One region of the Roseateles sp. SL47 genome, then DNA from elsewhere that is predicted to be linked to it. Evidence: riboswitches for the same ligand, from Rfam matches in the RefSeq annotation. Region 1 holds a riboswitch; each other region holds the start of a gene.
What was found. A riboswitch is a leader RNA that binds a small molecule or an ion and turns the genes downstream of it on or off. The one in region 1 is predicted to bind cobalamin.
Positions count from the first base shown of each region.

Region 2: linked by a shared signal. The riboswitch ahead of OU995_RS27085 (TonB-dependent receptor plug domain-containing protein) and the one ahead of OU995_RS19205 (TonB-dependent receptor) in region 1 are both predicted to bind cobalamin.
Region 3: linked by a shared signal. The riboswitch ahead of OU995_RS01625 (energy-coupling factor ABC transporter permease) and the one ahead of OU995_RS19205 (TonB-dependent receptor) in region 1 are both predicted to bind cobalamin.

Region 1 covers NZ_CP113068.1:4,425,973-4,430,180, reverse strand. The annotation lists gene OU995_RS19210 (hypothetical protein) at 1-1,103, opposite strand, end outside; cobalamin riboswitch at 1,272-1,523, shown strand; gene OU995_RS19205 (TonB-dependent receptor) at 1,640-3,832, shown strand; gene OU995_RS19200 (CPBP family intramembrane glutamic endopeptidase) at 3,869-4,208, opposite strand, start outside.
Region 2 covers NZ_CP113068.1:6,293,196-6,297,403, reverse strand. The annotation lists gene OU995_RS27085 (TonB-dependent receptor plug domain-containing protein) at 1-1,583, opposite strand, end outside; gene OU995_RS27080 (hypothetical protein) at 1,600-1,881, shown strand; cobalamin riboswitch at 2,036-2,345, opposite strand; gene OU995_RS27075 (hypothetical protein) at 2,429-3,070, opposite strand; partial or broken gene pth (aminoacyl-tRNA hydrolase) at 3,393-4,007, opposite strand; gene OU995_RS27065 (50S ribosomal protein L25/general stress protein Ctc) at 4,109-4,208, opposite strand, start outside.
Region 3 covers NZ_CP113068.1:402,373-406,580, forward strand. The annotation lists gene OU995_RS01620 (phosphocholine-specific phospholipase C) at 1-1,949, shown strand, start outside; cobalamin riboswitch at 1,980-2,198, shown strand; gene OU995_RS01625 (energy-coupling factor ABC transporter permease) at 2,328-3,008, shown strand; gene OU995_RS01630 (energy-coupling factor ABC transporter substrate-binding protein) at 3,005-3,553, shown strand; gene OU995_RS01635 (CbiQ family ECF transporter T component) at 3,543-4,208, shown strand, end outside.

The DNA of each region.
Region 1 (4,208 bases):
TCGAGGTCGGGGTGGCCATTGGCCAGGAGCCTGGCCTGGGCCTGATGTCGAGCAGGCAGGTGTTGATCGATCCACTGATGCAGATGCGGATTGCGCAGGGCCAGATCCGTGTGGAACTTGGTTCGATCGTTCTGCCATTCCTTGATCTTTTCATGGACGTAGAAGGCGAACGCAGCGCTGCTGCAACCCATGATGTCGGTCAAGGACCACGGACGTTTCTGCCCCACCAACGCCTGGTTGTTGCGGCTGCCCAGGAAAATGGAGTTCACCGCGAAGGTCTCAATGCCACCACCACCCACCGGGAGCTCGTTGGCATCCGTGGCATCGGGGTGCCCCACCACGCCGCCAAAGAATCCGGTCGCCTGCACGGGAATCAAGGGCGCATCGGCCGCCGCGCTCGGGTTCTGGAGCATGCCCATGTTGCAGATCAGGAACGGCCGCTGGGTTCGTCCAGCCCCGGATGCAAACGTGTAGGTGGTGGTGTTGGCCAATGCTGGATTGTTTTCCCGGATTCGCGCCAGCGACGCTTCATTCGCCGTGAAGGTGTCGTTCGGCGCGTAGTTCTCGCCACTGGAGGCCAGTTGTTGAGGGTGAAGAATGTGGCTGGCAATCACCACCTGCCACAGGAGGTTGGCGGGCAGGGGATTGGCGGGATCCTCCCAGCGGGACAGGGCATAAAGCTCCAGCGCCGTGAGTGCGATGCCCTCGACCGAGAACATCTCCGAGGTCATGGCATAGCCCGCATTGCCCGGTGCGATGTCGCCAAGATCGATGGGATTCAGGGCGGACTGGTTGGCGTTGTAAACCCCCAGGAAATCGCGGTCACTGGTGCCGTCGGCGGGCAGGAACGCGTAGGGCACGCCTAGCCAGGAACCACCGGAGACACAGGAGAGGGCCGTTACCTGGGACAGGAGGCTTGCCCCGTTGAGCTGAAGATGGGAGAGGGCCCGCAGCTGTCCCATGGCCGCGCAGCAGGCCCGCGAACCGCCTCCGGACAGGCAGAGGCCCACGCCCGGCCTGGGGGTGTCGCTGGGTATGAATTGGCCCACTGACAGGGGCGGGGTGGGGGTGATGGCGGCTGTGGCGGTGTAGGTGCTCGTCATGTCGACCTCAGTGGATACGCGCCCCCCAATATCCCGGCGTTTTGACTGCCATGGAATCGGAAAAATGCTGAACTTGTCGCCTGTCTTGCTGTCCAGGGCCCATGGATGGGGGAGATGAAGGCTCGCTTACACTCCGCATCCGCCGACGGTGCCCTTTGAAGGGGCGGTCGGCGTCTTTCAGTCGAAGGTGCTTGACCGCTGGCCGGTCGGGTTAAACGGGAAACAGGTGCGCACGCTGTAGTGCAATGCCTGTGCTGCCCCCGCAACGGTCGGCGGTTGAAAGCGTCCTCAGATCGGTGTCCATCACCGGTAGCCACTGGGCCTCACGGCCTGGGAAGGTCAGGGCGCAGGGTCTGATTGCCTGGGTGCAACGGACTCAAGCCGCGAGCCCGGATACCGGCCTGCGACTGCTCCGGATGCTGCGGGGTGCGGCGCGCCGTCGAGGCTGCGCGCCCCATGCGCAGCCCGGGTCGCGCTCATTTCTCAGCATCAGCACCGACACGCCTGCGGGGACGCAGGTGGAAGGAATGATGAGAATGACGAGACTGAAGACACTGCCACGGATCTCCCCGTGGGCTCACGCTGCGAAAGCCCCTCATGGCGTGCGCATTCGCCCCAGCGTGCTGGCCGGCCTGCTCCTCACCAGCGCCTGTGCCTGGGCCGAGCCCGAAGCGGACAGCCCGGCGACCTCCAGCGCCGACACAACGGTGCAGAAACGCCTGGAGACGGTGCAAATCCAGGGGCGCCACTACGACAACGGCATCGGCAGCTCCGATGCGGCCTCCCAGGGGACCATCCGCGCTGAATTGCTCAAAAGCCGGCCCGCGCTGCGGCCGGGGGAAATTCTGGAGTTCGTGCCTGGGCTGATGGTGACCCAGCACAGCGGAGACGGCAAAGCCAACCAGTACTTTCTGCGCGGTTTCAATCTGGATCACGGCACCGACTTCGCCACCACGGTGAATGGCGTGCCGGTCAACATCCCCAGCCATGCGCATGGGCAGGGATATTCCGATCTGAACTTCCTGATTCCCGAACTGGTGGATCACATCGACTATCGGAAAGGCCCGTATTTCGCGCCCAATGGTGACTTCGCAGCGGCCGGGTCGGCGGACATCGTCTATCAACAGCGGATGGAGGCTCCCATGGTTTCGCTGGCCGGCGGGGAGGGGGGCTATCGAAGGGGCCTGGCGGCAGGCTCCGCTGACCTGGGGGCGGGTGTCCAGTGGCTGGGGGCGGTGGAGCTGATGCGCAATGACGGCCCCTGGACACTCGCGGAAGACCTGAATCGGCGCAACCTCGTGCTGAGTCTGTCCCGCCGTGCAGGGCTTGATCGCTGGAGCGTCAGCCTGATGGACTATCACGCGGACTGGCGCTCGACCGACCAGGTGCCGCAGCGCCTTATCGATGCCGGCACCTGGCAGGGGCGTCCGTTTGGCCGGTTTGATGCTGTCGACCCGAGTGATGGAGGTCGCACGCGGCGGACCAGCCTGTCGGCGGAGTGGGTGCACGATGAAGAGGGCCAACGCAGCCAGGTGGCGGTTTACGCCATGGACTATGAACTGGCCCTGTTCTCCAACTTCACCTACGCGCTGGAGCGGCCCGAGACCGGCGATCAGTCTTCCCAGCAGGATGACCGCCAGGTGTATGGGCTGCGGGCCAGCCATGCTGTGGACCACACGCTGGGCCACTGGCCAGCCCGGACCGAAGTGGGGCTGCAGGTGCGCCAGGACCGCGCCCGGGTGGGCCTGTTCCAGACCGAGGAGCGTGTGGTCACCGAAGTCACCCGCGAAGACCGGATCCGCGAGACGCTTGTGGGCCTCTACGGACAGACGAGCCTGGAGCTGTCGCCCTGGGCCCGCATGGTGGTGGGGGTCCGGGCGGACCAGGGGCGGTTCCGGGTGACCCCGATCGCCGGTGACGCCGCTGCTGGTGACGCCGCTGCTGGTGACGCCGCTGCTGGTGACGCCGCTGCTGGTAGTGCGCGCCAGACGCTGGCCTCTCCGAAATTCTCACTGGTGCTGGGGCCCTGGGCTCGCACCGAGGTCTTTCTGAACGCGGGGCGCGGATTCCATAGCAACGATGCCCGCGGCGTGACGGCGGCTGTGGATCCCGCACCGGGACTGGTGAAAGCCCGGGGCTATGAACTGGGGCTGCGCAGCGAATGGTGGCCGGGCTTGCAAAGCTCCCTGGCGCTGTGGAAGCTCGACTTCGATTCAGAGCTTGTCTATGTGGGGGACGCAGGCGCGACCGAGGCCAATCGCCCCAGCCGGCGACGGGGGATTGAATGGAACAACCGTTATGTGCCGGTGCCCTGGCTGTTGATTGACGCGGACTTCGCCTGGACGCATGCCCGTTTTGCCGATGCCGACCCTGCCGGCAATCGCATCCCGAATGCGGTCGATCAGGTGGCCACTCTGGGATTCACCCTGAGCGAGTTGGGCCCCTGGTCCACCAGCTTGAACTGGCGCTATCTTGGCAGCGCCGCGCTGGTGGAGGACAACAGCGTACGCTCCCACTCGTCACTGACGACCAATCTGCGTGTCAGCCGACGCTTTGGCCCCAAGACGGAGGTGTCGCTGGACGTGTTCAACCTGATGGATCGGAAGGTCAACGACATCGAATACTTCTATGAGTCTCGACTGCCGGGGGAAGCGGCGCCGGTGGCGGATCGGCATGTGCATCCGGCTGAGCCGCGCACGCTGCGGCTGACCCTGCGCCGCAGCTTCTGACTCACGCCGTGTACGGACGCACCGGCCCGGGCACGCTCAAGCAGCCTGCCTGGGCGGGCTCCACAAGCGCAGTACCTTCTGCAGTGCGAAAGCCCCTGCGGCGGCCAGCAACAGCGCAACCAGCCACGTGAGAGACGTGCTGCCAGCAGAGTCGTCTGCAGCCGATGTGTCGGTGCCACTGCTCAACAGATAGACGCTGGTGTTGAGCGCGGCGTGTAATGCCATGCAGGGCAGCAAAGAACGGCCCCGTTCATACAGCAGCCCCAGCAGCAGGCCGAGGAAGAAGGCCAGACAGAATTGATAGATGTTGAGGTGGGCCACGCCAAAGAAAAGGGCGGAGTAACCAATGGCCCGAGCGCGTGGATAGAGCTGGAGA
Region 2 (4,208 bases), 1.9 Mb from region 1:
AGCCCATATCCGCCCAGACGCGTCTTGTTGGTGGCGTCATTCCAGCGCTTACCGGACGCCTGCAAGGTCGCGCCCAGGGTCCATGCGGCCAGTTGGGTGTCGGCCCGCAGGCTGCCGAAGCGGCGTGCGCGGCGGATGAGGGTGTTGCCGGTGCTGTCGTCGGTCGGGTCGCTGAAATCCAGATGTCCGCTGAGATGCACCATGCCGAGCTGGGCGCCGGCCTTCAGGCTGGTGCCACGCAGCGTGGCGCGGGAGACGTTGCCATAACAGCCGGTGCTCGAGGGGCAGGTGCCGGCCGCACCAAAGGCGATCAGGTCGCGCACCTTGTTGCGGTAGGTGGTGATGCCGAGGTCGTAACGGTCGTCGGACCAGTGAAGGCCCAGTTCCCCGCTGTGGGCCCGCTCGGGACGCAGGGCCTCCACGCCGGGCTGGCTGAGGTCCGGACCATAGATGCTGCCGCGCTGGTAGAGCGTGGGCGCGCGGAAGGCGTTGCCGGCCGAAGCGGTGGCCCGCCAGCCGGCGCCCAACCGATAACCCGCCGCCAGCGTGCCGGTGTTGGCGCCGCCGAACTGCTGGTCATCGTCATGCCGGCCATGCACCTGCAGGCTGGCGGCGCCTGCGGTGAGCAGATAGCTCAGGCCTACGGCGTTGTCGCTGCGGGTGTCCTTGCCCTGGCGGACCAGACTGCCGTTGACCAAACGGTCTTCACGCCGTTCCAGCAGGGCGTTGATCTGCTGATGCTCGTCCAGCCGGTAGAAGCTCTGCAGTGTGGCGGTGCGCAGCCGGGTCTGGGTGAGGTAGAGGGACGTCGGCTTGGTTTCAAGCTCGGAACGGGATTCGGACAGGCTCAGCTCGGTGGAGAGGGCGGTCGACCATTGCCCGGTCCAGGCCAGGCGGCCGGCTTCGGTGGTGGTGATGTTGCGGTCGTCCGCCGTTTTGCTGGCGTCGTAAGCGCTGTTGGTGCGGCTCTTGAAGGCCACGGCCTCCAGGCGATGGTCGGCGCTGAGTTGTCCGCCCAGCCGCAGGCTGCCGCTGTAGTTGCGCCAGCCGTCCTTGTCCGGATTGGAGCTGCTGGTGCCGGTGCGTACATAGTTGTTGAAGCCGGTGCCGCGGTCCACCGCCAGGGTGGCGGCATAGTCGAACTGGCGGGTGCCCCCGGTGATGCTGGCATCCGCTCGGCTGGTGCCCAGGTTGCCGGCACCGATGCCCAGTTCCACCTGCGTGCGGCCATTGCCGCGGCGGGTGAAGATCTGCACCACGCCGCCGATGGCGTCGGAGCCATACAAGGCGCTGGCGGGGCCCTTGAGTACTTCGACCCGGTCGATCTGAGACAGGGGAATGTTCTGCCAGTCCGCGCCGCCGGTGGATTGGGAGTCGATGCGTACGCCGTCGATCAACACCACGGTGTGACGGGTTTCGGCGCCGCGCACAAAGAGGCTGGTGTTGGCGCCAGCGCTGCCGTTGCGGGTCATTTCTATGCCGGCCACATTGCGCAGCAGATCCGGCAGGCTTCCATAGCCCTGCTTCTCGATGTCGGCGCGGCTGATCAGGGTCAGGTCCCCCAGCACATCGGCCAGGCGCATGGGGCTTCGGGAGCCGGTGACGGTGACTTCGTCGAGCTTGTGGGACGGCGATGCAAGCGGCAAGGTGGTGTTCGTGGAGCGGGAGGCGTTCGCGGCGACGTCGGTCGGTGTGGCGTCAACAGCTGCTGTCGTAGCAACGGTGGGAGCCGAAATGGAGGCGGCAGTAGAAGCAGCAGTTGAAGTAGCAGTGGAAGCAGCCGAGGAAGCGGCATTAGAAGCCGCATTAGAAGCCGCTGTCGAAACAGCCGAGGTGGCTACCGCAGAAGCTGCAGCAGACGTGTCAGCGGCGAGCGCATGAGCGGCCAGCGTGCAGCCCAGTGTGAGAGGGGCAAGCGCAAGCAGCGAGCGGGCGCGGGGCCGGACGCTCAGGAAACAGCGGGACATGTAGGCAATCAGCAGGCGATACGGACGCCAGCTTCCCCGCAGGCACCCGTGACACGGCCAGCCGCTTGCGCAACTGGCCTCCTGTTGGCCGGTATCCGGGCTGGTGGCGCGATGCCTGCGTCCTTCCCAGTGCGAGCACCAGTGGACATGAGGACAGACAGTGCCGGAGGCTGAGCACAGACCCGCGTCGGGCCAGAGGCCCCGTCATCAAGAAAGGGCGGCCACAACGCGTGCCTGTGATCGGCAGGGCCGGCGGCCACTTACCGTTGCGGGGACAGCTCAGGTTGGCTGACGCTCCGATGGAGCATCGGCTTCCTGATTCCCGTTTAACTGCACAGGCGCAATGCCTGCACGAGCACCAACAAGGCGCATTCTAACGGGCAGGGGGTCGGGGCTGGACAGTGGCAGAGGAATAGGAAGAGGCAGAGGCAGAGGCAGAGGTAGAGGCTTGGGACCGGGTGCTACGGTGCTTGGCCCTCCGCCAGTGCCTCGGGATTTTTGGGTCGCCTTGGGCTCTTGGGTGCCTTGGGTTTGCTGGCGCCAACTGACTGCTTGGGCGGGTCGGACGCCTGAGCCCCGTTTTGCGACTCCTGGGTCTTGGGAGCTTTTGGTGCCTTGGGGGCTTTAGACTCCTTAGGCTCTTTGGGCTCTTTGGGCTCTTTGGGCTCTTTGGGCGGCTTCGGCTGCTTTGGGGGCTTCGGCGCTGCCGGCCCCTTCGGCGGCTTGGGCTTGGGTTTGTCCCGCGCCTGACGCGACGCTGGTTCAGCGCTGGGCCGCAAGGTGCTCAGCCCGTTGATGCCCGCCGCCCCCGTGCGCGCCTGCGCATCGGATTTCTCCCGGGCCCGCTGCAGCGTGTCCAGGTCTCTGGCTTCCTGCTGAGTGCGCTGACGAGCCGCACGCACTTGATCGGGCGTGACCGTGTCTTCCGGCAGATCAACCGCGCTGCCAGCCGCACCGGCCGGGCAGGGGGTGTCGCGCAAGTCCTGGCCTTTGGGGCCGCAGCGGTAGTAGCGTTGGGTCCGGTCCTGCGCCCACCCCGCCCCTGGTGCGCCCAGCAAGGCTGCGGACAGCAGGGCGGTCAGGAAGAGACGGGTGGGGCGCATGGCGTCAGACGCTGTGTGGGCCTGGCTTTTCGCCCCGGTGGTCGCCCCGGTGGTCGGCCTGGTGCTCGGCCTGGCTGTCGGCTTGGTTTTCGGCTTGGCTCTGGGCTTGGCTTTGAGCCTGGCTTTCGGCCTGGTGGCCGGCCATGTGGTCACCCTTGTTGTTGACCTTGGGGTCGCCCTTATGGTCGCCCTTATGGTCGTCCGATGCCTGACCAGTATGGGATCCCCTCGCGGCGCCGAGCGCCTTGTCCCCCCCCGATGCCTTCTCAGCCGCTGATGCTTGGCTGGTGTCCGAGCCCTTGCCAGCGCCAGATTCCTTGCCAGCGCCCGGTTCCGGCCGCGGCGGCTTCGGCCGCGGCGGTTTGGCATGGATCTTGGTGAGCGCCTTGGCCAACTCGCCTTGCAGCATGTAGGGCAGCGCCTCCATGGACTTGCCGATGCAGTCGTCGATCAACTGCCGTTCGGCCAGCGGGGGCTTGCGCAGCACATAGTTGGCCACCTCTGCCTTGTGGCCCGGATGACCGATGCCCAGCCGCAGGCGCCAGAAGTTGGGCGAGCCCAGTTGCGCCTGCATGTCCTTCAAGCCGTTGTGGCCCCCGTTGCCGCCGCCTTGCTTGAACTTCATCTCGCCCGGGGGGATGTCCAGCTCGTCATGGATGGCGAGGATCTGCTCGGGGGCGATCTTGAAGAATCGGGCCAAGGCCGCCACCGACTTGCCCGACAGATTCATGTAGGTCATCGGTTGCAGCAGCCAGATGGGACCGGCCGCGCCCGGCGCGTTGTTCACCCGGGCCACCAGGCCGTGGTAGTTGCGGTCCGCCTGCAGCGTGGCCCCGAGGCCGCGTGCCAGCGTGTCGATCCACCAGAACCCGGCGTTGTGGCGGGTGTCTTCGTATTCGGTGCCGGGATTGCCCAGGCCAACAAAGAGTCGAATCATGGGGTGATTATCGAGTGGAGCGGGCATGAAAAAGGCCCCGCTGAGCGGGGCCTCTGCTGCCCTCTGAAGAGGGCGTTCCCTTGGGGGGAACCGCAAGAAGATTACTTCTTCTTCTTGCCCTTGGCTTCCGGAGCCGGAGCTGCGGCGACCACGATCTCTTCCACCACCGGCGGCACCGGCGTGGCGATCACGGGGTTCGGC
Region 3 (4,208 bases), 2.4 Mb from region 1:
CGGTCGCGGATCAACCGGCCGCCGGCATCGTCGGCAAGACCGTCTGGACGCAACCCACCGTGGCCGGCACCGCCGTGCCGGCGATTGCGCCCTTCCACCTCAACACCACCCAGAACTTTTCGGTGATGCGGGTGAGCGGCACGCCCCACTCCTGGACCGATGCCCAGGCTGCCTGGGACCAGGGCCGCATGAATGCCTGGCCGCGCGCCAAGCAGAACCATTCGATGGGGCATTACCAGTCGGCCGACCTGCCCTTCCAGTACGCGCTGGCGAATGCCTTCACGCTCTGCGACGCCTACCACTGCGCCACACAGACGGGCACCAACACCAACCGGCTCTTTCTCTGGACCGGCACCAATGACCCGCTGCGCAAAGGCAATGGCCCGTCCACCGACAACAGCCACGATTGGTTCAACGCCAATCCCGCCGATGACTACACCTGGACGACCTATCCCGAGCGTCTGCAGGCCGCCGGCATCAGCTGGCAGGTCTACCAGAACATGGACGACAACTTCACGGACAACTCGCTGGCCGGCTTCAAGGTCTTCCGCGACGGTTGGTATCAGCGCCCGGGATATTCACAGGCCCTGAAAGACCGCGGCATTTCCACGCGCGACCTGGACCTGCTGCGCGAGGACGTGCTGAACAACCGCCTGCCGCAGGTGTCGTGGATCGTGGCCACCGCCGAGGGTTCCGAGCATCCCGGCCCGTCCAGCCCCGCCCAGGGCGCGGACTACACCGCCAAGGTGCTGGATGCGCTGACCGCCAATCCGGAGGTCTGGAGCAAGACCGTGCTGTTCGTCAACTTCGATGAAAACGACGGCTTCTTCGACCATGTGCCGCCCCCGGCCGCACCGTCGTATGTGGCCTGGGATGCGGACCCCGCCAAGGCCCTGCTCGCGGGTGCCTCCACGGTGGACACGACCGGTGAGTACCACGAGATTCTGAATGGCTCCGCACCGCAGACCCTGCACCGCCCCTACGGCATGGGCCCGCGTGTGCCGATGTATGTGATCTCACCCTGGAGCAAGGGTGGCTGGGTGAACTCCCAGGTGGCGGACCACACCTCCTTCCTGCGCTTTGTGGAGGCCCGCTTCGGCGTGATGGAGCCCAACATCAGCGCCTGGCGCCGCGCCGTGGCCGGTGACCTGACCTCCTGCTTCAACTTCGCCGACCCGGAGGACAGCGAATTCTTCTCCAAGCTGCCCACCACCATCGCACTGGCAAACCGGGCCCGCGCGCTGCCCGGCACCACCACCCCGGTCCTTCCCGGCAGCGTGGTTGCACCGAGCCAGGCCACGGGTGTGCGGCCCGCACGGCCACTGCCTTATGACCTGCAGGTCAGCGCCCGGATTGCACCGGCCGCCGCGCTGGGGGCCTCCACCGTCGCTCTGAACTTCGAGAACACCGGCCGCGCCGCTGCGGTGTTCCATGTGTACGACCGCCTGCGTCTCCCGGAGCTGCCACGCCGCTACACGGTGGAACCGGGCAAGCAGCTCACCGGCAGCTTCACGCCGGCCAGCAGTGGTGCCTACGACCTGTGGGTGATGGGCCCCAACGGCTTCCATCGCCACCTGGCAGGCAATGCCCGACGCGCGGCCGCCGCCGGCCAGCCCAACCCGGATGTGGGAGCCCGCGCCGAGCCGGCCAGCGGTGAACTGGTGCTCACGCTCACCAACACCGGCCCGGTGGCTGCCAGCTTCACCCTGGTACACAACAAGTACCGGCAAGTCCCGGCGCAGACGGTGAATGTGCCGTCACGCAGCAGCAGCGTACTGCGGATTCCGGTGTCCACCAGCGCCCACTGGTATGACGTCTCGGTGCGTGTGGGCGGCCAGGCGGACTTCCTGCGCCGCTTTGCGGGCCACATCGAGACCGGCCAGCCGTCAGTGTCGGACCCGGCCATGGAAGGTGCGGCGGTGACCGAGCAATTCCGCGTCGCGGGTTGATCGAGATGCCCGCCACCGCCCGAAGCGGTTAACATCCGCCTCGCCTTGGGTGCGTTCTTTCCGATGGGGAAGAGCGTTAAACGGGAAACCGGTGACGTGGTGGGATCGCAAGGCCCCACCACCAGTCCGGTGCAGCCCCCGCTGCTGTAAGCCAGACGAACCTGCATACCAGCCACTGTGAATGTCACGGGAAGGCGCAGGCAAGGATGACGGCGAGCCAGAATACCGGCCCGATGGCGAGATGTCAGCACCATTCCCCGGGGCGAGGGAAGCCGCTGTCGGTACCGCACCGCCCTTGATGGCCTTGTGGTTGCTGATGTTGCCGCCGTAGCTCCCGTGATTGGTGTCGAGTTTGAACCATTCGACGGGAGGTATCGAATGCACATCATGGAGGGCTTCCTGCCTTTCAAGCATGCGCTTGCGTGGACGGTGGCGTCCGCACCCTTTCTGGCCTGGGGCCTGGCCTCCATGGGCCGCCGCCTGCGCGCCCATCCCGAGCACCGCATGCTGCTCGGCGTCAGTGCCGCGTTTGCCTTCCTGCTGTCGGCGCTGAAGCTGCCTTCGGTCACCGGCAGTTGTTCGCATCCCACCGGCGTGGGGTTGGGGGCCCTGCTGTTCGGGCCTGCGGCCATGGTGCCGGTGGGGTTTGTGGTGCTGCTGTTCCAGGCCCTGCTGCTGGCGCATGGCGGCTTGACCACGCTCGGGGCGAATGTTTTTTCGATGGCCATCGTGGGGCCCTTTGTGGCGTACGGTGTGTTCCGCCTGGGCTGTGCGCTGGGGATGGGGCGCAGCCTGTGCGTCTTCCTGGCGGCCTGCCTGGGGGACCTCGCCACCTATGTCACCACGTCGCTGCAACTGGCGCTGGCATTTCCGGACCCGGTGGGCGGTGTGCTGCTGTCCTTCGAAAAATTCGCCGGCATCTTTGCGCTGACCCAGCTGCCGCTGGCCATCACCGAAGGGCTGTTGACGGTGTTGGTCGTGAATGCCATGGCGCAATTCAATGCGCGTGAGCTGCGGCTCATGCCGGTGCTGGCCCATGCGCGGAGGGCGGCACCATGAGCCAGCGCATCCGCCCACCGATATCGGATGGCGTGAGTGAGACGATGAGCGAGGCGCCGGCCACCCCAATGAGCCGGGTCGCGACCTGGACGATGTGGGCAGCGGTGCTTGCACTGACGGCGCTCCCACTGATGTGGGTGAGCAAGGCTCCGGCGAATGCCAGCGGCGCGGAAGGGGAGCTGTTTGAAGGGGCGGACAGCCGTGCCCAGCAAGCCATCACGCAGATCGCACCGGATTACAAACCCTGGTTCAGCCCGGTGCTGGAACCGTCCAGCAATGAAATCGCGTCCTTGCTGTTTGCGTTGCAGGCGGCAGCGGGCGCCGGGGTGATCGGTTATTGGTTGGGTCTGTCGCGGGCACGTGCGGCGGCGGCAAAGGCTGCCACTGCTGGCCATGTGGTGGGTACGGCCACCGCTACGGACAATACGGCAGATGCGGTCGATGCCGCAGCGGAGCTGCGCATCTCCGTGGCCCATGACCGGCGGCCCGATGTCGACGCTGAAGGAATGCCCTCGCCCACTCAGAACGGTCGCCGTGAGCATTGAGCGTCTGGCCTATGCCAGCCGGTGGCGCCCCCTGGCGCCGTCGGCCAAGGCCCTGTTCTGTGGCGGCGCCATGGCGGCGGCCTGGCTGGCTGCGTCCCCTTGGACCACCCTCGCGCTCGCGGGTCTGATGGCCACACTCACTGTGGTGGCGGCGGGCGTTCCGATGCAGGCCTATCTGAAAGTGGCGCTGGCGCCGCTGGGCTTTCTGTGCATCTCCTGCCTGACGATGCTGGTGACGCTGGCTCCTGGGAACAGCGGTCTGCATTGGCGGCTCGCGCCCGAGTTGCTGCCTCAGGTGGCCATGATTGTCAGCCGTGCCGCAGCCTTGTGCACCACCCTGCTGCTGCTGGTCCTCACCACGCCGCTGGGCGATCTGCTGGGGCTGCTGCGCCGGCTGCATGTGCCGGCCCTGCTGCTGGATCTGATGGCCCTGGCCTACCGCATGCAGGCGGTGCTGGCCGAAGCGATGCAGGACGGCCTGACCGCGCAGCGTGCGCGGCTCGGTTATGGCGGACGCCGTCAGGCCTTGCGATCCAGCGCACTGCTGATCAGCCGGATGGCGGTGCAGATCTGGGCCCGCGCCAGTGCGCTGCAGGCGGCTGCGGATGCCCGCAACTTCAATGGCGAACTCCGTGTGCTGCCCGCCAGCTATCCG